One region of the Pseudoalteromonas sp. SG43-6 genome, then DNA from elsewhere that is predicted to be linked to it. Evidence: predicted binding sites of a transcription regulator. Region 1 holds the regulator's gene; the other holds the start of a gene.

Region 1 (7,702 bases):
GCACAATCGAAAAACGTTATTTCGGTGCGCTTACTACGCGGGGTAGGCTTGCAGCGCACAGCTGATCACCTATTAAAATTTGGCTTTCAAAATAATGATATCAATCGCAGTGAATCGCTAGCTTTAGGTAGTGCGTCAATTACTCCTTTAGAGCTTGCCCGTGGCATGAGCACATTTGCCAATGGCGGTCATTTGATCACCCCTTATTTCATTAATGAGATTCAAGACTCTGCAGGTAATGTGTTATTTAAAACAGAACCACTATTAGCGTGTGATCCCGTTACTCCTCCGCTAACAACGACTCAATTTGAGTCTACTTCTGGGTTAAATACCAGCCAAGCAGCAAATCATTGTGCGCCGCGCATCATATCTAAACAAAACGCGTTTTTGATAGCTGATGCGATGAATAGCGCAATTTGGGGAGGCGGTAGTTGGGCTCATAAAACGGGTTGGAGTGGCACAGGTTGGCGTGCTCAGGTATTAGAACGTCGCGATCTTTCCGGTAAAACGGGTACTACTAATGACTCTGTCGATACTTGGTTTAGCGGCTTTAACCGTAATGTTATGACCTCGGTCTGGGTTGGATTTGATAATCCAGGTAACCCGCTTGGTCGCTCGACGTATAATAACAACATGGATAATACCCAGATCTCTGGTGCAGAATCTGGTGCTAAAACAGCTCAACCAGCATGGATTGACTTTATGCGAGTAGCACTCAAAGATAAGCCAGAAGCACCAATCGAGCCACCTGAAGGATTAGTGTCGGTACGAATCGATCTAGCAACGGGACTCTTGAGTCAAAAGAACGATTACACTAGTCGCTTTGAATACTTTGAAAAAGGCACCTCGCCCACTAAGTATGTGATGCAGCATGTAGAAAACGTGTTTGAAGAAGAGACTAAAACAGAAGAAGAGCTGTTTTAATATTACTCTATCGCGATATAAAATCGCTGCTACATAAAAAAAGCGCCAATCGGCGCTTTTTTTATTTTACAAACTCAGAGCTCATTTTAAGTTTTGTATTAACCAATATAAATCAGAATGCACGCCTGCTGCGGTAACTTCTTTGCCTGCACCAGGACCTTGGATCACCAACGCATTATCGCTATACCACTGACTGTTGATAACAAAGATATTATCACCTGGAGTTAAGTTAGCTAAGGCATCACCCTGTGTTGCATAAGCCAAACCGACTTTAGCGGTTACTTTGCCATCAGCAATTGTTAACGCACCGGTATAACGCAGTACTTTGTTTTCTTTGCCAGCTAACTGTGCTTTTTCAGCAATAAAGTCATCAAGCAACTGCTTATTAGCTAAAAAAGACTGCCAATCACCTTGCGCTAGTTGCTCTGGCATCAACGGTGTTAAGCCAATCTCATCAAGCTCTAAGGTGAGCCCTAATTCACGAGCTAAAATTAATAGCTTACGCTGCATATCACGCCCTGATAAATCTTCCCGTGGATCAGGCTCGGTGTAACCCATTTGCTGCGCTTGCAACACTAAATCGGAAAACGCCACACTGCCATCATAACTGCTACACAACCACGATAAAGTGCCTGAGAACACGCCTTCAATATGGGTAATACTGTCGCCACTGTTTTGTAAATCAGCTAACGCAAAATTAATTGGTAAACCCGCACCAACACTGGTGTTATAACGCCATAATAAGTTACGCTCAGCTAAATTACGGCGTAAATTTTGATACCAGTCATTATTTGCAGTGCCCGCATATTTATTAGCACTGATCAGGTGACAATCTAAATTTACAAACGCCGGGTAAAGCTTACTAAACGCTTCACTAGCAGTAATATCAATCAGCACTTTGTGTTCGTAATCGAGTTCGCTGATACGTGTCAGTAAATCAGCTTCTTGGTAATCTATTGCTTCGTTTTGCCACTGCGACTGCCATTGCTCAAGCACGATACCACTTGGGCTGAACAACATAGAGCGCGAGCGTAATAAACCAACCAGCTTTACGCTAAAATGCTGTTGCAAACGATTAAGTTGCTGACTAAGTTGCTCAATAAATACTTCACCAACATTACCAAGGCCAGCAACAATAATGGCAAGCTCTTGGCCTTTGTTAATCAGCTTATCATGCAATAAGGTCAACACATCACTATCAATAGATTGATCCGTTAGTAGTAATATGTAGTCTGCATCTTGATGGCTAAAGCGCGGCACTAAACTTTGCTCACTAAGCACTTGCGTTGCTTGTTCAAATAATTGCGCTACATCATTTCGTGGCGCCACAACAGCGCAACCATGTAAGTTCGACTCAATAATATTAGCGCGCCCTTGCAAATGACTCACCACCTGATGAGTCGCTGCTGCCGGCACTAGTAAGTAGGTATCGCCGTTTTTAATAAAATGATGCAAGCTGTGTTGAATAAGCTGACTTAATTCGCCAATTTCACCGCCACGCAGCTGATCAATGCGCAGTAAATCAATATTTTCTAAGGTAGTGATAAAACGCTTAGCTTTGCTGTAACCTTCTTTGACAATTTCTGTCGCGCTAGCTTCGCTGTCGTAACTACTGCGAACGACTAACTTGATATCAGTATTTTTTAATGGCGAGAGAGTTTTAGCATGTAACACTGGGTTGCCCAAACGCGCCAGTAAGTTTGCTTGGCCACGACATACTTTAGAATACTTAATCGCTTTTTTTACTTTACGAGGGTCGGTACTAAACACCCCTTGGGTATCAGTCCAAATTGATACCTGACTAGCATGACAATAACTGCTTAACAAAGTCGCGCTGTAATCACTGCCATTGCGCCCCAAAGTAACGGTATTTGCTTGGCAATCAGCGGCTATAAAACCAGTAACAATATTAATGCAATTGGCTGAAATTAACTCGGCACAGGCTTGTTGATTTTTTTGATGTAATAATTGCCCATCATTAAGGGTAAACAATTGACGAGCATCAACATCTTGAGCTGTAACATTTAACTGTTTTAAATAGCTAGCCAATAATCGTGCCGACCAAACTTCACCGTGAGCAAGCAATGCGGCTTCCTGTAAGCTTTGCTGTTGAGTTTGCTGTGCAATTAAGGCTAGCTCCTGTTCTAATACGTTTAATGCCGTATGTCGCGCTGCTGGACTCAATAACTGCTCGATCAAAGTACGTTGATGATTATCAAGCTGCAATAATATATCACTCACTGCCTGTTGATCACCTTGCTGGTAACTCTGCCATAGCGTAACTAACGTATTGGTAGTTTTACCGGCTGCGGATACCACCACACAATCACCGGCTTCCGTATGGGCTAGAATAATATTTGCTACGGCCTGATAACGCTCTGCAGAACTAAGGCTAGAACCACCAAATTTATGAACTATATTTACCATTTTTTATTACCACAAAGCCGTATGTGCAGGAGTCAGTTTAAATGAGTTTGATTGCTCATCATCTTGTTGTTGAACAGAGGAAGCAATTACTTTTACGCCGTGCTGAGCTTGACCTGGTTTCACTTTATTGAATACACGATCTAAGTCAGCGATTAAATCTTTTACATCTTCAATGCCCACCGAAATACGGATCAGGGTATCACCTACTCCCGCAGCAAGACGAGCAGTTGCCTCCATACCTGCGTGGGTCATAGTTGCAGGGTGACAAATCAAACTCTCAACCCCACCTAATGACTCAGCTAAGCTAAATTCTTCTAAGCTGGTCAAAAATTCTGCAGCATTATTAATATCACCTTTGATATCAAAGCTTACCATGCCACCAAAACCACGTTGCTGCTGTTTAGCGAGTTCATGCTGTGGATGAGATACTAATCCAGGGTAATATACTTGGCTTACATAAGGGGAGTTTTCTAGATATTGGGCAATAATAAAGGCATTTTCTTGATGCTGACGTAAACGAACATTCAAAGTACGTAAACCACGTAACGTTAAGTAGCTATCAAACGGGGCACCGGTAATGCCAATGTTATTAGCCCACCAAGCAAGCTCATCACCCAACTCTTGGGTAGCGGCGATCACCGCACCACCAACAACATCTGAGTGACCGTTAATATATTTAGTGGTCGAATGCACCACAATATCAACACCAAACTCAATTGGGTTTTGCAAAGCAGGTGATAAAAATGTGTTATCGGCACCAACCAACGCACCGCACTGCTTAGCAATCGTGGTGATCGCTTTAATATCGGTTAACCGTAAGATAGGATTACTCGGTGTTTCAATCCAAATTAGCTTTGGTTTTATCTCAAGAATTTTTTGATGATTTTCAGATTTAGTTAAATCTAAAACCACTAACTTTAATAAGCCACGCTTTTCAAGTGAGGTGAATAAGCGGTAACTACCGCCATAGCAATCATGTGGGATCACTAAGGTATCGTCACTGTTTAGCAGCTGAGTAGCTAAATGCACCGCAGCCATGCCCGTTGCAGTGATAATCCCCTTAGCGCCACCTTCAAGCTTAGCGAGCGTTTCAGCGAGTAAATCACGGTTTGGGTTGCCGCTACGGCCATAATCATATTGGCGCTTTTTATCAAAATCAGCAAATGAGTAGGTGGTCGATAAATGAATGGGAGGCACAACCGCGCCGTGATGTTTATCTGCATCAATACCATTGCGTACTGCAATGGTTGCTTTATTCTTTTGACTCATACCGTCACCTACAATTAAATGGATGTTTAGACGTCTAAAAGGTTAGAGGATCAAATTTAATAAGTCAAAGCATTTATGCGGTTTTAGCCGCAAGATTAGAAGTAAAAACATTTAAGCCTCTAGATGGCTAAAAAACAAGTATTTGACTATCTTTTTTAACACGATAGAATTTCGCCATCTTTGCGCTGCAAAAGGTCGCGCAAACAATTAACAACCTGAGGCAACGATACATCCTATGGCTAAATGGAATGGTGAATATATTCACCCATACGCAGAACACGGGAAAAAATCAGAACAAGTTAAAAAGATCACCGTTTCGATCCCGCTAAATGTATTAAAAGTTTTGACTGATGAGCGCACTCGTCGTCAAATTAATAATCTTCGCCATGCAACAAATAGCGAATTACTTTGTGAAGCATTTTTACACGCATTTACTGGCCAACCACTGCCAAACGATGAAGATTTACGTAAAGATAATCCAGAGAAAGTGCCTGAAGAAGTGAAAAAAATCATGCTTGAGATGGGTCTCGAAGTACCTGTACTCAACGAAGATTAAGTTATCATTTGTATATATTCCTGCTTCAGGAATTGGCTACAAAAAAACCTCAGTAACGTAAGTTGCTGAGGTTTTTATTATTGTGCCATTACCAATTGCAGCGAAGCAGCTACTCCATGTAGTTTTCCGGCATATCAATTTGTGCAACACCAGAATCAATTGCCGCTTGCGCTACTGCTTTGGCAATGCGCGGTAATAGACGCGGATCCATCGGTTTTGGAATAATATACTGCGCACCAAATTCAAGTGTCTCAACACCCGCCGCTTTTAATACTTCCGCTGGTACTGGTTCTTTAGCAATGCTACGAATAGCGTCAACCGCAGCAATTTTCATTTCATCATTAATTTTGCTTGCACGCACATCTAGCGCACCACGGAAAATAAATGGGAAACACAGCACGTTGTTAACTTGGTTTGGATAATCTGAACGACCCGTTGCCATGATTAAATCATCGCGAGCACCATGAGCAAGCACTGGTGAGATTTCTGGATCTGGGTTTGAACAGGCAAACACTACAGGTCGATCAGCCATTAACTTAAGATCGTCAGGAGAAAGTAAATTCGGGCCAGATACACCAACAAATACATCGGCATCAGCAATAACATCTTGCAGTGTGCGCTTATCTGTATTGTTAGCGAATAACTGTTTGTACTCGTTTAAATCATCACGACGAGTATGAATAACGCCTTTACGATCTAACATGTAAATATGTTCACGCAATGCGCCACACTTGATCAGTAGCTCCATACACGCAACCGCTGCGGCACCGGCTCCTAAACAAACGATAATCGCATCTTCGATTTCTTTGCCTTGTACTTCAAGTGCGTTGATCATACCAGCAGCCGTTACAATCGCGGTACCGTGTTGATCGTCGTGGAACACTGGAATACTACAACGCTCGATCAATGCTTTTTCTATTTCAAAACACTCTGGCGCTTTAATGTCTTCTAAGTTAATACCGCCAAACGTATCAGCGATGTTAGCAACTGTATTGATGAAATCTTCGGTGGTATTGTGTTTCACCTCAATATCTATCGAATCTAGACCCGCAAAGCGTTTAAATAATAACGCTTTACCTTCCATAACCGGTTTTGAAGCCAATGGACCTAAGTTACCTAAACCTAAAATAGCGGTGCCGTTAGTAATAACCGCAACCATATTGCCTTTACCAGTGTATTTGTAGGCATTAGCGGGATCAGCAGCTATTTCACGTACCGGTTCTGCAACACCGGGGCTGTATGCGAGTGCAAGATCCTGTACGGTTTCAGCTGGCTTTGTAAGCTCAACGCTAATTTTTCCTGGAACGGGGTGCGAATGGTAATGTAAAGCTTGTTCACGAAAGTCTGACATAACGCGATTTTATCCTGCAAGTAAGTTAAGTTGAAAGTGAGAGTAAGCAGTTCTTATATCTTATAGGGAACGATACCTATATTATAATTAAATTCAAGCAATATCAGGTCTATCCTGTTATATGCTATATCCGTTCATTTTATGCGTTTTGTCAGCATTTTTTGCAAAAAAGCTTCAATTTTCGGCTATAAAAACGCCACAAAGCATCAAAAAACCCATCTTGAAATGCTCATTATGCAACGCTTTAAAGCAAAAATAATGGCCTATGACTAAAAACCATCAAAGTAAGACGTTAACAACATTTAACCGCAAAAGACCTAACTTTACCGACAAAAACGTTTAATTTATCGCTTTAACGAGAATGACAATATAGTCAACAAATCACTATTTGTCTGTTATTTACTCGCTATACTGGATATAAAAGTGGGAAATAGTCACAACATAATGAATGCGTAAAGCTGGAGCACTAGAGCAAGAAATAAAGACTAAAAGGCGGTGTTTTTAATAAATAGCAGGCATAAAAAAAAGCACCCTAAGGTGCTTTTTCCGACAAAACAACAAGAATTACTTGCTGCTAAGTGAACCGAAACGCTTGTTAAAGCGATCAACACGGCCACCTGTGTCTAAAACTTTTTGCTTACCAGTGTAAAACGGGTGACACGCAGAACATACGTCTAAGTGAATGTCTTTACACAGAGTAGAACGAGTTTCGAATTTATTTCCACATGAACATGATGCTGAAATTACTTCGTACTTAGGGTGAATACCTTCTTTCATAGAAACCTCTAGTTAAGGCCGCATCGCTCTCCAAACCCGGAGTCTGGCACCATACGTCGTTAAAACAAATTATTTAGGACGCGTATTCTAAGCAACAACCCCACTTGCTACAAGCTTTAAATGTCGTTTTTGCTAATAAAATGAACAAAAGTTTTAAAGAAGGTATTTGCAGGTAGGTTTTCAGCCATAATTTTAGTACATTAACTCCCTTATTCGTTCTTGTTTGGGTTGTTATGAGTTTTGTTGAAGTTGCTATAAAAGTACCGTTGCATCGCACCTTTGATTATCGCATTCCAGAGCAACTCGATGGTTTATCAGTGATGCCTAAAGTCGGTGCGCGGGTATGGGTGCCATTTGGTAATCAGCGCAAAGTTGCGGTCGTACTGGCGCTAAAAACC
Region 2 (7,702 bases), on a different contig from region 1:
CTTAGCGATGTCATTAGTCAGCCTTGACGAGCAGTGGTTACTTGAAGAAATTGAAGTGTTGCTTGATACTCGTCTAACACCGCAGTGGTTAGCGGGCTATGAACCGGATCTAAATAAAAAGCCCAAAGATAATCGCAAAAACTCTAATAAGTCGCGAAAAGACCGAGATAAAAAACGTATTACAGGGCAAAGAGCACCTAGTAGACGCCGTAAATAAAAGCTTTCAGTTTTTAGTTATCAGCTGTCAGTAAAGCTCTAGCACGGCGCTAAAACGAGCGCCGTAGCTTTATTGTTTTATATGCTAAATTCAGTAGTCAATAGTATTAATAATAAAGCGCGATATAACTTTACTAAGCTAGAGTGCCCTCTAAAAAGATAAATTTTTAAATTAAAATCGCAGCTAAAGGTTCTTACTTCAATTTAGTGTAGTTATTTCATATGGTTTATCTGCGGATTTTTTCGTAACCATAATAAGCTTAAACCCTTTACTAAATGCATCAATTACCTGCCAGTCAATACGAACTAATGCGTCTTGAACTTTATCAGCATTGAAATCGCCTGTGGCAACAACGTAGTAAAACATCTGATCTGTTTCTGTCTCAACCTTTATTGCTCCACTAATGTCCAATGATGTATTAAACTTTTTATGGTATTCACTTAGTGTTTTACCTCGCCTTTGGCTTTTATCATGTTTATTAACATAAGGGGAAGCTGTAGCAGGAAGATTGCTAATATCCTTTTTATCAAGAATTTCCTGTAAATAACTGACGTTTGAACTTTTAGCTTGGGAGTACTGTTTTAATGCGGCACAGTTCGCTTTCAACATCTGTAACAAATGAAATTCGCTCACTGCTATATCATCAGAAGCGGTTTCTTCTACTTGTTTACAGGTAGAAAAGTGTACATTCTTCTCTGAACGTAAAGTTAAATCATAATTTAATTTAATGCTCTGGTAATCCATCACAATTTCAGATTCTAAACCTGTAAAATAATTAGTAAATAATTTAGGTTTTATTTCATTAGCAGATAATTTTGAGCAGCTAACACAGATAAATATCGATAATACTAATGATAAGTTTTTCACGGTGTCGTTACCTTTATGCTGTTAGCCGCAGATAGCTTTGCTCTTACGTAGTTATTTCTTTCTGCGCTGAGTTGAGGACGATAGCTTTCTTTAGCTGCTTTAATCCAATCTCCAGTTTTGATTGCTTTATCAAACTCAGTAAACTTCGTGACAATTTTTACTGCACCTAAGTTAAAAATCATATCAAATAATGCGACTTGTATATTTTTGTCTAATTTATCAAAATCATCATAATAACCATTAGACTTTTTATATAGAGTAGAAAGCTCTCTGTAAAAAGAATCCATATGTTTGTCTAGTTGGCGTGTAATTTCTACATCTTTAATTATGAGTGTAGTAAATTGCTTATACCATTCAGCTTTATAATTTCTTTTTTGTTTAGCTATTGTTTCAAATTCTTTTTGCTTTTCTAGAGGAGTTGCAGGAGGACCCGGTTGATTGTTAACTACTTTATTCATTGGGAGCAGGGTTGCAGCTTGTTTGTTTTTTATCATATGACCTACGCCTGTGGTTACATAGCCCTGAGAGTCTAGATAAAAGTGATTAATTTTTTCTCATATTTTATAATGTTTTTAATTACTTCTTATTTCACCTGTGGATTTAATGGCATTTAAAATTCCTTTTAATAGTATTACCTAATTAGCATACAAGAATACTTAAAATTACCTAAAAAAACAACAATCATGAACACTAGTTCACTTAAAAATAATGGGCAGGCTCAAGTTTAACTCTATTAAGCAATCTGTTTTTCAGCAAGATTTAATTCCATTGTCGCTTTTAATAAGCGGTAAAGATTAATTGATGCATCAATTTCTTCTTTACGGTTGGTTAAACTTTCAATATTTAACCCCAGTGGCACGTCTAAATGCGCGCAACTTCTTAGTATTAAATCTAAGTTTTCACGGCAAATACGTACAGATTCACTCAGTGGGTTTTGCGAATCAAGCATCCGCCATTTAGTTGCATCAGGTACGGAAATTCCTAACCATTGCATAAACTCTAAGGTTTTTTCACTGCCACAGGGCGTAAAGGTTAGAATAATACGTTTAGGTTCGATACCTTGAGCTTTACAGCTGCGCGCATAACTGGTGATCAAATCCACGGTTGCTTGCGCGTTATACACAGCTTGTGAGATAAAAAATTTACAGCCTTGCGTGGTTTTTTCAAGTAAGCGTTCATGTTCATTACGTTTACTTGCGTGGCGCTCGGCAATGGTAACGCCTCCTAAAAAGAAGTCTTGAGGCTGTTCGCTTAAGACTTTATAAGCATCAGGCAGGCTTAATTTAATATCCCCGTCAGATGATGGACTACCGACTAATACTAGGTTTTTTAAATTAAACTGGTTTTTAGTTTCGCTTAACCACTGTTTAAATTCGGCCACACCGCGCTGTGCAACACTTTTATAAGTGATCACTTCTTGATGCGATAAATTACGTAGTAAGTTACTGTATTCTCGAGGATCTACCGTTTGCTTGAACGGAAAAGGGCGAGGCATCTCAGTGCGACTACTTTCATCTTGAATGTCATAAATAATCACGCCATCGTATTCAATTTCATGCAAACGAGCTAAGAGCTTTTGGGCGATAATTTCAAGCTGCGCTTTATCAGTACCAATACGTGGTGGGGTGGTACCAATTAAGTACACACCCTGATTGGTGTCTTCAATTTTCTCTTGTAGTGATAAAGCCATAATCCTCATTCCAGCTAAGTTAGTGTCTATGGCAAATAATATAGCAGCCATTTAGACGTCTAGATAGATTTTTTTAGTGAAACTTTTTCAACGAAGGTGAGTTTTATTCATGTTGCTCTGAATGAAGAGTTCTCTGATACACAACTGTTTACATAATTTATTACCTCAGGGGTCTTATATTGACTTGCTTTGTTGCATAATCGGATGACTAAAAACAAGAAATTTATTCAACTAACAAGGGATAGCAATGAAATTTAAATTATTAGCAACGAGCCTTGCGGTAACGCTTGCACTGAGCGGCTGTGCAAATAACAGCGGCTCAAACATGGTCAAAGAGGTTGAGATTGAACAGTCAACGGTTGCCAGTAGTAATGATCGGGTGTTCTCACAAGATTATTTATTAGAAGAGCTTGATAACGGTTTACGCGTTATGGTGGTGAAAACTGATTACCCTGATGTGGTATCACTACAAATTCCAGTGTCTGTCGGTTCTCGTAATGAAGTCGAAGCAGGTAAAACCGGTTTTTCACACTTTTTTGAACACATGATGTTTAAAGGTTCTGAAAAATATCCGCAAGATGTGTATTCTGATATTCTAAAAAATTCTGGGGTTGATAATCGCGCTTATACAACCAATGATTACACTAACTATCACTTAAACTTTTCAAAGCAACATCTTGATAAAGTACTTGAAATTGAAGCGGATATTTTTCAAAACCTGACTTATTCAGAAGAGCAATTTCGTACCGAAGCATTAACAGTTAAAGGCGAATACCTTAAAAATAATGCCAGCCCGGTTCGTAAGTTACTTTCTGCAGTACGTAATGAAGCATTCGAAAAACATACTTATAAACATACCACCATGGGCTTTTTTGAAGATATTGAAGCCATGCCGGATCAAATGGCATACGGTAAAGAGTTTTTTGCTAAGTTTTATAAACCTGAATATGTGTCATTAGTGATTGTAGGCGATGTTGATCCAGCTGAAACTATGGCTATGGTTAAAAAACACTGGGGCCAATGGCAAAAAGGCGATTTCGTTGCTGATATTCCAACCGAACCAAAACAGCAAGCGGCGAAATATATACATGAGCAAAACGAAGGCTTACCAGGGCATTGGTTATTAGTATCTTATAAAGGCACAGCCTGGCAGCCAAAACAAAAAGACAGAGCCGCGCTTGATTTACTGTCACAGCTTTATTTTTCAACCAACTCAGAGCTTTACCAAGAGTTAGTAGTTGATAAACAAATTGCTAGCCAAATGTTTAGCTATAACCCTGATACCAAAGATCCCGGCTTATTACATGTTTTTGTGAAAGTTGAAAATGAGGCTGATTTAGCGGTTGCTCGTGATGCAATTAATAGCACCTACGCAAAAGCTCGCACTGAGTTGGTTGATAGCCAAAAGCTAGCTGATTTAAAATCCAATCTTAAATACAGCTTTATTAACGGCCTAGACTCATCACAAGCTATAGGTTCAACCCTTGCCAGTTATATGCATTTTGAGCGCGATCCAGAAGTCGTCAATCAGTTATATGCAACGGCAGATAGCATCACCGCGCAAGATATTAAAGACATTGCTAATAAGTATTTTGTAGACAGTGGTCGTACTACTGTGACTATGTCTGCACTGGATAAAGTGGCTGGTTTTGAACAAGAAGTGGACTTAAACACTCTCGTTGCTAGCAAGCAAACTGTGCAACAGCGTCATTTTAAAGTGCTAGATAAAACCAATAGTTCGCCATTGATTGATATTAACTGGTTATTCCATACCGGTGCTGCGGCTGATCCTAAAGGTCAAAAAGGCGTAGCTGCACTCACTGCGGCCATGCTTGCTCAAGGTGGTTCACAGGCGAAGAGCTACAACGACATTAAACAGGCACTTTATCCATTGGCAGGTAGCTTTGGTTATCAGATAGATAAAGAAATGATTTCGCTACAAGGGCGTGTCCATAAAGATAACGCTACACAATGGTATGCACTGGTTAGTGAGCAGTTACTAAATCCTGGCTTTAGAGAAGATGACTTTAAACGCCTTAAGAAAGAGCTCATCGACGGTATAAAATCTGGCCTAAAAGCCTCAAATGACGAAGAGCTAGGTAAAGAAGTGCTTTATCATAAGCTGTATCAAGGTCACCCATATGAGAGCTATAACTACGGTGATCTATCTGATTTAGAAGCATTAACACTTGATGACGTGAAAGCGTTTTATGCGAAAGAATTTACTCAAGCTAAACTAACTGTCGGTTTAATTGGCGCAGTACCTGAATCACTTAAAGCAACCATGTTTAGCGATTTAAGTGCTTTGCCTAAAGGTCAGCAAAGTCGTTTATCGATTCCTGATGCACCAGCGCTAAAAGGTCATCACGCTACAATTGTAGAAAAATCAGCGCAATCGACTGCGGTATCGTTTGGCTTCCCAATTGATACCATTCGCAGTAGTGAAGACTGGACGGCACTGTGGTTAGTTCGCTCATACTTTGGTGAGCACCGCAGTTCAAACTCATATCTTTATGAGCGCATTCGTCAAACCCGCGGTATGAACTACGGCGATTACGCGTATATTGAGTATTTCCCACGAGGTATGTTCCAGACTAAGCCTGATGCAAACTTAGGCCGCTCTGAGCAAATATTTCAAGTATGGCTTCGCCCGCTGCGCTCGAACAATGACGCTCATTTTGCAACGCGTACCGCTTTATTTGAACTTGATAAGCTAATCAAAAATGGCATGACAGAAAAAGACTTTGACGCAACGCGTAACTTCTTAATTAACTTTGTGCCGCAAATGGTAGCAAGCCAAAACCGTCAATTAGGGTATGCGCTAGATAGTGAGTTTTACAACACCGATACTTTCGTAAAGTATGTAACGAGCAAGCTTGAAAAACTGACAGTAGCTGATGTAAATCGTGTCATAAAAGAGAACTTACAAACGGATGATATTCAGTATGTGTTTATCACCGGCGACGTAAAAGATATGCAAAAGCGCCTAGCGTCAGAGCAAACATCCCCTATGGTATATAATGCAGAGAAACCAGCTGAATTAGTTGCTGAGGATAAAGTAATCGCTGATTACAAACTGGCAATACCAGCGAAAAATATTGAAGTACTTGCTGTAGATAAGGTGTTTGAATAACGAGCATTTAAATAACTAAGAAGCTTAATTTAGATGCCCCAAATTTGGGGCATTTTTATAACATTGCGCCAATTTTTACACCTAATCCAAAAAGTATAATTGCACTGACGATAAGCACTAAGGTGATGTGTCCTCGCGATTCCTTTGACATAGTTTAAATCTCCTTATTTCATAATTAAAAACACGGTGATCATGCCAAGCGCAAAGCTGGCAATGGACGACAGCGCTAAAATTGTTGTGATACTTTGCGTATTTAAAGTATGTGTCTGAGCAACTGAAACTGTATTTTCCTCAAGTTTTATTAACTCACCTTGACGTACTTCTAACACTGCACACAAGGCCATGGTGGTTTCTTTAGACGCTGCGCCTTCTTTTTTTACCCGTTGAATAGTTCGTAAACTTACGTCACAGGCATCTGCAAGCTGTTGTTGAGTCCAATCAAGCTTTTGCCTTAATGCTTTTATAGTTTTGGGGTTTAATTGCATGATTATTTCCCCAAAGCTAATGTTGAAATAATATACCCAACAGTAAAACCAACAACAAAACACCCAGCAATAAAAAGAGCTGATTTTTTAGGGTTACTAAATAAAGTTGTTTGCTCTAAGCTTTTAACTAACTTTTTATTTTTAAACAGTGAGCACTCAAGCCTACCAGTTAAAATATTGTGCATTTCAAACTTAACATTAAAAGTATTACCTGATAGTTCAAATTGGTGTTTACTTGTGACATTAATACTTCGCTTTTCACTAACTAGCTCATCATTAATATAGACTTCTTCCTTACCGGTGAAGTAACTGCCAAAGCAGGCTATTTGATCGTCGCCATCTTGAAAGTAAAATTTATAGCCTAGTTTCTTTGTATTGAGTATGTCATTGTTCATCATCGTATTCCTTATTAAGTTGATGATGCTAATTTAGCGTTTATTATTATTTTTTACGCCGTCAGCTTTACGCCAGTTGTTATTTTGTCATATGACAGGATAACTTTCATTGATGTTTAGTTATTGAGTTTTAAAATCTATATTTTTTATAGCGACGGGTTAATTTTATCTACTGTCGTAACTCATTGTGTAAAACTATAATGAGATTATTAAAGAATGATTTTGAAATTTAGTTATATCTAATAACCAGAACAAATAACCGCAGCGTTAACACATCTGACTTGAAATCCGTTAAACTGCATAAAAGCTTATCTTCGTATTAATTTAAGGCCGTCCTATGCGTCATGAAATTTGGCAACAGCTCCGCACCGAAGCAAATGAAGTCGTTACCCGTGAACCTCTGTTAGCAAGTCATGTGTATTCATGCATTTTAAATCATGAGTGCTTAGGGTCTGCGTTGAGCTTTATTGTTGCTAATAAGCTGGCAGACGCAGTGGTATCTGCATTTACTATCCGGGAGTTATTTGATCAGGCTTTTGTTGAATGTGATCGAATGCTTACTCATGTCGCCCATGATATAAAAGCCGTTAAAGATCGTGATCCCGCTGCCGATACATATTTAACTGTGATATTAAATTTAAAAGGTTTCCATGCAATTCAAGCACATCGACTCGCCCATTGCTTATGGTTACAAAACCGTAAAGAGCTCGCTCGCTTTATTCAAAGCCGTACCTCAGAAGTATTTGGCGTTGATATCCATCCTGCTTGTAAAGTCGGCCATGGTATTATGTTTGACCATGCAACTGGTATAGTGATTGGTGAAACAGCTGTTATTGAAGATAACGTCTCTATTTTACAATCAGTTACTCTAGGTGGTACTGGTAATGAAAAAGGTGATCGTCATCCAAAAATTCG

The links. Region 1 encodes MetJ, which represses methionine synthesis genes. Its sites were predicted from a motif close to TAGACGTCTAGACGTCTA; they were not measured.
Positions count from the first base shown of each region.
Region 2: H5201_RS03025 (methylenetetrahydrofolate reductase) is a predicted target of MetJ. The motif match lies at 2,819-2,836, and genes of this name have one in related genera.

Region 1 covers NZ_JACJEZ010000012.1:78,686-86,387, reverse strand. Annotated here, with positions in the region: gene H5201_RS07350 (penicillin-binding protein 1A) at 1-924, shown strand, start outside; gene metL (bifunctional aspartate kinase/homoserine dehydrogenase II) at 1,006-3,351, opposite strand; gene metB (cystathionine gamma-synthase) at 3,358-4,620, opposite strand; gene metJ (met regulon transcriptional regulator MetJ) at 4,856-5,176, shown strand; gene H5201_RS07330 (malic enzyme-like NAD(P)-binding protein) at 5,286-6,527, opposite strand; gene rpmE (50S ribosomal protein L31) at 7,092-7,304, opposite strand; gene priA (primosomal protein N') at 7,538-7,702, shown strand, end outside.
Region 2 covers NZ_JACJEZ010000005.1:14,728-22,429, reverse strand. Annotated here, with positions in the region: gene H5201_RS03040 (DEAD/DEAH box helicase) at 1-217, shown strand, start outside; gene H5201_RS03035 (hypothetical protein) at 416-1,084, opposite strand; gene H5201_RS03030 (hypothetical protein) at 1,081-1,578, opposite strand; gene H5201_RS03025 (methylenetetrahydrofolate reductase) at 1,818-2,774, opposite strand; gene H5201_RS03020 (pitrilysin family protein) at 3,022-5,907, shown strand; gene H5201_RS03015 (helix-turn-helix domain-containing protein) at 6,072-6,392, opposite strand; gene H5201_RS03010 (hypothetical protein) at 6,395-6,787, opposite strand; gene cysE (serine O-acetyltransferase) at 7,125-7,702, shown strand, end outside.